2 regions of the Kitasatospora sp. NBC_00240 genome follow, and region 1 is predicted to be linked to the other one. Evidence: riboswitches for the same ligand, from Rfam matches in the RefSeq annotation. Region 1 holds a riboswitch; the other holds the start of a gene.
The links. Region 1 has a riboswitch for cobalamin ahead of OG689_RS07780 (HoxN/HupN/NixA family nickel/cobalt transporter). Riboswitches for the same ligand answer to the same signal wherever they lie in the genome.
Positions count from the first base shown of each region.

Region 1 (3,549 bases):
GGTCCGGTACCAGGACGGCCCCTGGGGCGAGCAGGTGGACCTCGTCCTCGACGGTGTCGGCGGCGAGGTGCTGCCCAGAGCCGTCGGGGCCTTGGCGCCCTTCGGGCGGCTGGTCGCCCTCGGCGGCGCGGGCGGGGCACTCGACGCCGGCGAACTGCTGCGCGGGATGCGGACGGTGACCGGCCTGTCGATGGCGGTGCTGGCACGGCAGCGCCCCGCGCTGCTCGCCGAATGGCGCCAGGAACTCTGGGCGTTGCTCGGGCGAGGGGCACTCCGGCCGGTCTGCGTCGAGTTCCCGATCGCCGCGGCGGCCGAGGCCTTCGGCCTGCTGGAGCGCCGGGCCAACCTGGGCAAGGTCGCCCTGCGGATCAGCTGACGGCCGGCTCCGGGCCCCCCTGCCCGGCCGCCGCGCAGGGGGCCAGCAGGGTGCCGAGCTCCTGGTCGACGACCCGGTAGCGCACCACCCGGCCGTCCCGCTCCCCGGCCACCACGCCGGCGGTGCGCAGCAGCCGGAGCGCCTGCGAGACGGCCGGGTCGCGCATGCCGGTGGCCACCGCCAGGTCGCTGACGGCGAGCGGCCCGGCGCGGTGCAGGGCGAGCAGCAGTGCGAGCCTGCCGGGGTCGGCGAGCAGCGAGAAGCGCTCGGCCCAGGTGCGCACCCGGGCGGTGTCGCCGATCGCCGCGATGGCCTCGCAGACCCGGTGCCCGTCGATGGTCCGGTGGTCCGCGCGCTCGGCCGGTACGAGATGCATGCGGGCCATTGTCGCAGTCCGGGGGCGGTCTGTGATCCTGAACACCTGCGCAGGTGCGCAACCTTGCACAAGTGACCTGACGCCCCGTACGGTGTGGCCCGCCGTGGTGTTCGGGAAGACCGGTGACGGACCTTCAGAGGTCCTAGTCCGGAGCGGCCCTCGCCACTGTGAACGGGAAGTCTCCGTACCGTACCCGCCCTCGGGCGGGTGGTCACTGGACGCCGCGGCGTCCGGGAAGGCCTGGTGCGGTCACGCAGCACCCGCCGCCGAACCGCGGCCGGGTGTGCCCCGAAGCCAGGAGACCGGCCACGGCATCTCACGAAGTGATCCACGAGGTGCTGGAGCGTGACCGGATGACCCTGCCCGAAATCGGTGCTGCCCGAACGGCGGCGCCCGCGGTCGACCCCGCGCTCCCCGCCTTCCGCTGGCGGCGCGAGGACACCGTACGGACGGCCGGGCTGATGGCGGTGATCCTGGCGATGCACGTGGTGGCGTTCGGGACGCTGTTCTTCCTGGTCGCGCCGCACGAGTACGCGGTCGGTACCCAGGTCTTCGGGGTTGGCCTGGGCATCACCGCGTACACCCTGGGCATGCGGCACGCCTTCGACGCGGACCACATCGCGGTGATCGACAACACCACCCGCAAGCTGATGGCGGACGGCCGGCGCCCGGTGTCGGTGGGCTTCTGGTTCGCGCTCGGGCACTCCTCGATGGTCGTGGTGATGGCGGCCCTGGTGGCGGGCGGCGCCCAGCTGGCCAACACCCTGATGGACGAGGACTCGGTCACCCACCAGTGGCTCGGGGTGCTGGGCACCAGCGCCTCGGGGGCCTTCCTCTACCTGATCGGCGCGCTCAACCTGGCCGCGCTCTTCGGCATCCTGCGGGTCTTCCGCGCGATGCGGGACGGCCGCTACGACGAGGCGGAGCTGGAGGAGCACCTCAACTCCCGGGGCCTGTTCAACCGGGTGCTGAGCCGGGCCACCCGCTCGATCACCCGGCCCGGCCAGATGTTCCCGGTCGGCATGGTGCTGGGCCTCGGCTTCGACACCGCGACCGAGGTGACCCTGATGGTGATGGCCGGCAGCGGCGCGGCGGCGGGCCTGCCCTGGTACGCGATCGTCTGCCTGCCGCTGCTGTTCGCCGCCGGGATGAGCCTGTTCGACACGCTGGACGGGACCTTCATGAACTTCGCCTACCAGTGGGCGTTCTCCAACCCGGTGCGCAAGGTGTACTACAACCTGACCATCACCGGGCTTTCGATCGCGGTCGCCTTCATCATCGGCACCATCGAACTGGTGGGCGTGCTGCACGAGAAGCTGGACCTGACCGACCCGGTCAGCGGCTGGATCGCCGGCCTCTCGCTCGACAACGTCGGGTACGTGATCGTCGGCCTGTTCGTGGTGGTCTGGGCGGCGGCGATCGCGTACTGGCGGCTGGGTCGGGTCGAGCAGCGCTGGGCCGCCCGGCCCTGACCCGGGCGGCGCGCACGGCCGCCGCGCCGACGGCGCGGTGCCGGTGCGGCTGACCAGGGCCGTCCCGATGCCGCCGCCGTGCCGCTTCCGGTCGCAGGCCCGGCAGCCGTTTCACCGAGGCCGCCCGGACACACCGGAGCGGCCCCACCCCTCGTCGGGTGGCGCCGCTCCGGCCGGGCCCTCCGGTCAGCCGTGCCGCCGGCCGTACCGGCGGTGGAAGGCCTCGACCCGGCCGGCGCTGTCCAGCACCCTGGCCCGGCCGGTGTGGAAGGGGTGGCTCGCCGAGGAGATCTCGACGTCGACCACGGGGTAGCTGTTGCCGTCCTCCCACGCGACCGTCCGGCCGGCGCCGGTGCCGGCACCGATGGTCGAGCGGGTGAGGAAGGCCAGGTCACCGCTGCGGTCGCGGAAGACGACCGGGCGGTACGCGGGGTGGATACCGGTCTGCATCGGAGTACTCCTCGGGGGTGTCGGGCTCAGGGGCGTTTCGGCTGTGCGGGCGGTGTCAGCGCTCCTCGCGGAACAGCACGTGCTGCCGCGCGACCGGGTCGTACTTGCGCAGCGCCATCCGGTCGGGGTCGTTGCGCCGGTTCAGCCGGGTCACGTAGGTGTAGCCGGTGCCGGCCGTGGAGCGGAGTCGGACGACCGGGCGCAGTTCGTTGCGGGCCATGGCTCTCCTTCGGTGTCGCGCGTGGTGCGGGTGTTGCCTGCGTTGCGTGTGCGGTGCTGGGCGGGCGGGCCCGAGCATCAGGTGAAATGGATGTCATTTCCACCGTTGCTCCCTCCAACACGCCCCCTCCCCGACGCATTCCCGGCCCGCCCACCGACCTCCGGCGAGCCGCCCCCGGCCACGCCCCGACCCGCTCCCAGCCCGCTCCCCGCCCGGTTCCTGCTCACTCCCGACCCGCTCCCGACCCGGTTCCTGCCCGGTCCGGGGGCCGACACGTGCCGCCGTCCGGATCGCTCGCCGGGCGAACCGCCGCCGCTCTCCGTACGCTCGACCCATGTCTGATGCGTACGCGGGCCGGCGGGAGCGTCTGAGGGAGAACTGCAGCGCGAAGGGGGCGGACGCGGCGCTGATCACCCGGCCGTCGAACGTCCGCTACCTCACCGGCTGCGGCCCGTGCGGTGCCACCTTGCTGCTCACCCGGGAGCGCGCCCTGCTGGCGCTGCCGGACGACCTGCCGCCGGACGACACCGGCGAGCACCTGCTCGGCGAGGACCTCGGCCAGCTGCTGGTGACGTCCGGCGCCGACACCGCGCTCGCCGCCGCCGAGGCCGCCGCCCAGTTGCGGGTGGGCGACCTGGTGGTCGAGGAGCACGAC
Region 1 is NZ_JAPEMU010000001.1:1,867,771-1,871,319, reverse strand. Features, by position in the region: gene OG689_RS07790 (zinc-binding dehydrogenase) at 1-376, shown strand, start outside; gene OG689_RS07785 (metalloregulator ArsR/SmtB family transcription factor) at 369-752, opposite strand; cobalamin riboswitch at 840-1,078, shown strand; gene OG689_RS07780 (HoxN/HupN/NixA family nickel/cobalt transporter) at 1,106-2,224, shown strand; gene OG689_RS07775 (type B 50S ribosomal protein L31) at 2,411-2,674, opposite strand; gene rpmG (50S ribosomal protein L33) at 2,730-2,894, opposite strand; gene OG689_RS07765 (aminopeptidase P family protein) at 3,229-3,549, shown strand, end outside.

Region 2 (3,549 bases), 300 kb from region 1:
CGGATCTGGGCGTCCTTCACCTCGCAGAGCCAGCCGTCGACGTGCAGCAGGAAGTCGTCGAAGCCGTCGTCCTCGGGACGCTCGTCCAGGCCGAGGTCGTGGTCGAGCCGGGCGGCCTGGATCAGCGTCCAGATCTGGGCGCGGACGGCCGGCAGCTTGGCCGGGTCCATCGCGGCGATGTTGGCGTGCTCGTCGAGCAACTGCTCCAGCCGGGCGATGTCGCCGTAGCTCTCGGCGCGCGCCATCGGCGGCACCAGGTGGTCGACCAGGGTGGCGTGCGCGCGGCGCTTGGCCTGGGTGCCCTCGCCCGGGTCGTTCACCAGGAAGGGGTAGACCAGCGGCAGGTCGCCGAGCGCGGCGTCCGGGCCGCACTCCGCGGACAGCGCCGCGGTCTTGCCGGGCAGCCACTCCAGGTTGCCGTGCTTGCCGAGGTGGACGACCGCGTCGGCGCCGAAGCCGCCGTCCTCCTGGGCGGCCGCGATCCAGCGGTAGGCGGCCAGGTAGTGGTGCGAGGGCGGCAGGTCGGGGTCGTGGTAGATCGCGACCGGGTTCTCGCCGAAGCCGCGCGGCGGCTGGATCAGCACCAGCAGGTTGCCGGCCCGCAGCGCCGCCAGCACGATGTCGCCGTCGGGGTTCCTGCTGCGGTCCACGTACAGCTCGCCCGGGGCCGGGCCCCAGTGCCGCTCGACCTCCTCGCGCAGGCCGGCCGGCAGCTCGGCGTACCAGCGGCGGTAGTCCGCGGCGGGGATCCGGACGGGGTTGCGGGCGAGCTGGTCCTCCGTCAGCCAGTCCTGGTCGTAGCCGCCGGCCGCGATCAGGGCGTGGATCAGCGCGTCACCCTCGTGCGAGTCGTCGCCGTCGGCGGCCGGCGCCAGGCCGGGCAGCGCGTCCGGGCCGTCCAGCGGGCCGAGGTCCATGCCCTCCTCGCGCAGCCGGGACAGCAGGCGCACCGCGCTGGCCGGGGTGTCCAGGCCGACCGCGTTGCCGACCCGGGCGTGCTTGGTCGGGTACGCGGAGAGCACCAGCGCGAGCCGGCGCTCGGCGGCCGGGATGTGCCGCAGGCGGGCGTGCCGCACCGCGATGCCGGCCACCCGGGCGGCCCGCTCGGGGTCGGCGGCGTAGACGGTCAGGCCGTCCTCGTCCAGCTCCTTGAAGGAGAACGGGACGGTGATCAGGCGGCCGTCGAACTCGGGGACGGCGACCTGGGTGGCGGTGTCCAGCGGGGACAGGCCGTCGTCGCTGGCCTCCCAGGCGGCGCGCGACCAGGTCAGGCAGAGCGCCTGGAGGATCGGGCGGTCCAGCGCGGCCAGCGCGCCCGCGTCCCAGGCCTCCTCGTCGCCGCCGGCCGAGGCGTCGGCGGGGCGGGTGCCGCCGGCCGCCAGCACGGTGGTGACGATCGCGTCGGCCTGCCCCAGCTCGGCCAGCAGTTCGGGCTCGGCGCCGCGCAGCGAGGAGCAGAACAGCGGGCGGGGGCGGGCGCCCTTGTCCTCGATCGCCCGGCAGAGCGTCTCGACGAAGGCGGTGTTGCCGCTCATGTGGTGGGCGCGGTAGTAGAGCACCGCGATCACCGGGCCGTCGGCGTTCTCCGCCGTCGCGGTGCGCTCCAGCGGCCCCCACTCGGGCGCGGAGGCGGGCGCGGCGAAGCCGTGGCCGGTGAGCAGCACGGTGTCGGAGAGGAAGGCGCCGAGCTCGGCGAGGTTCGCCGGGCCGCCGTGCGCGAGGTAGGCGTGCGCCTCGGCGGCGATGCCGGCCGGGACGGTGGACAGCTCCATCAGCTGGGCGTCCGGGGCCTGCTCGCCGGTCAGCACGATCACCGGGCGGGGGCCGGCCAGCAGCGCGTCCAGGCCCTCCTGCCAGGCGCGGCGCCCGCCGAGCAGCCGGACCACCACCAGGTCGGTGCCCTCCACCAGCGCGGGGAGGTCGGTGGCGGTGAGCCGGGCGGGGTTGCCGAGGCGGAAGCCGACCGGGCCCTCGGACGCGCGGGCGCTCAGCAGGTCGGTGTCGGAGGTCGACAGAAGCAGGATCATGCGAAGGCCCTCCCGGCCTCGATGGCGGGCAGGGTCACGAGCACGGGTGTCGGCGCGGGTCCGGGCCCGGTCAGGGGCACGGCGCCCGGCGCGGGCAGGAGCCCGGGCGCAGGCATGCGGCAGCGCATAGGTCGAGCCTTCCTCGGGGTCCGCGCCCCGTGGGGGATCCCCGGCCGTCGGGCCGGGGGGATCGGGACGGCAGGAGTTCCTGGCTCCCACGGTCGGTGAACCGTGGTCACAGTGGCGGGACCGCACCGGGTTTTCACCGGTTTCCTCCCCTTTGCGCCGTCTCTGGCGTGAGCGGACCCCGAAGGATCCGCCCGGGAGCATAGTAGGGGCTGGGGGTGATCCACGGGACAGAGTCCCCGGCCGGATCCTGGGTATGCTCGCGGCCATGTCACCCTCACCCGACCTCGCAGGACCGGGCCCCGGCGTGCCCGACCGGGCGCGCGGGGACGCGTGTCCGGGGGCCCTTCGCCTACACACCGCCGACGACGGCGCGCTCGCCCGAGTCCGGCTGCCCGGCGGTCTGCTGACGGTCGGTCAGGTTCTCGCGCTGGCCGACGCGGCCGAGCAGCTCGGGGACGCGCAGCTGGAGACCACCTCGCGCGGCAACGTCCAACTGCGCGGCCTCCCCGAGGGCTGCGGGCAGGACCTCGGCGCCCGGTTGCGGGCCGCCGGCCTGCTGCCCTCCGACCGGCACGAGCGGGTCCGCAACATCGTCGCCTCGCCGCTCGCCGGCGTCGACGGCAACGGGCATGCGGACGTGACCACTTGGGCCCGCGAACTGGACGCCGCCCTGTGCGCCGCGGACTGGTCCACCGGGCTGTCCGGCCGCTTCCTGTTCGCCCTCGACGACGGCCGCGGCGACGTCGCCGGGCTCGACGCCGATGTGACATTGATCGCAAGCCCCGACGGCCAGGCACTCCTGCGCCTCGGGCGTGCCACCACCGGGCCGCGGGTGCCGGCCGGGCAGGCCGTCGCCACCGCGCTGCGCGCCGCCGAAGACTTCCTCACGCTGCTGCGCGAGAGCGGCACCAAGGCCTGGCGGATCCGCGAGGCCGACCCGGACGGCACCCGGCTGACGCCGCCCGGGACCGTCCTCGTCCCGCTGCCCGCCCTGCCGGGAGCGCTGCCGCAGGCCGGCCCGGTGACCGGACCGGACGGACGGCACGGCCTCTCGGTCGGACTGCCGTTCGGACGCGCCGGCGTCGCGCAGTGGCGGCTGCTCGCGGCGGCCGCCACCGACGGCGCCGGCGAACTGCGGGTGACCCCCTGGCGCGGTGCGGTGCTCCCCGGCCTCGACCCCGCCCGGTCGCCCGGGTGGGCCGACCGGCTGGCCGCCGCCGGCCTCGGACTCGACCCGCACTCCCCGTGGGAACGCGCCATGGCCTGCACCGGCACCCCCGGCTGCGCCAAGTCCCTGGCGGACGTCCGCGGTGACGCGGCCCACGCCCTCGCGACCGCCGGCCCCGGTGCCGGCGGCCTGCTGCCCGTGCACTGGTCGGGCTGCGAGCGGCGC
Region 2 is NZ_JAPEMU010000001.1:2,169,556-2,173,104, reverse strand. Features, by position in the region: gene cobN (cobaltochelatase subunit CobN) at 1-2,027, opposite strand, end outside; cobalamin riboswitch at 2,207-2,332, opposite strand; gene cobG (precorrin-3B synthase) at 2,422-3,549, shown strand, end outside.
Region 2: it holds a riboswitch for cobalamin, as region 1 does, so the genes downstream of both, cobN (cobaltochelatase subunit CobN) here and OG689_RS07780 (HoxN/HupN/NixA family nickel/cobalt transporter) in region 1, are expected to answer to the same signal.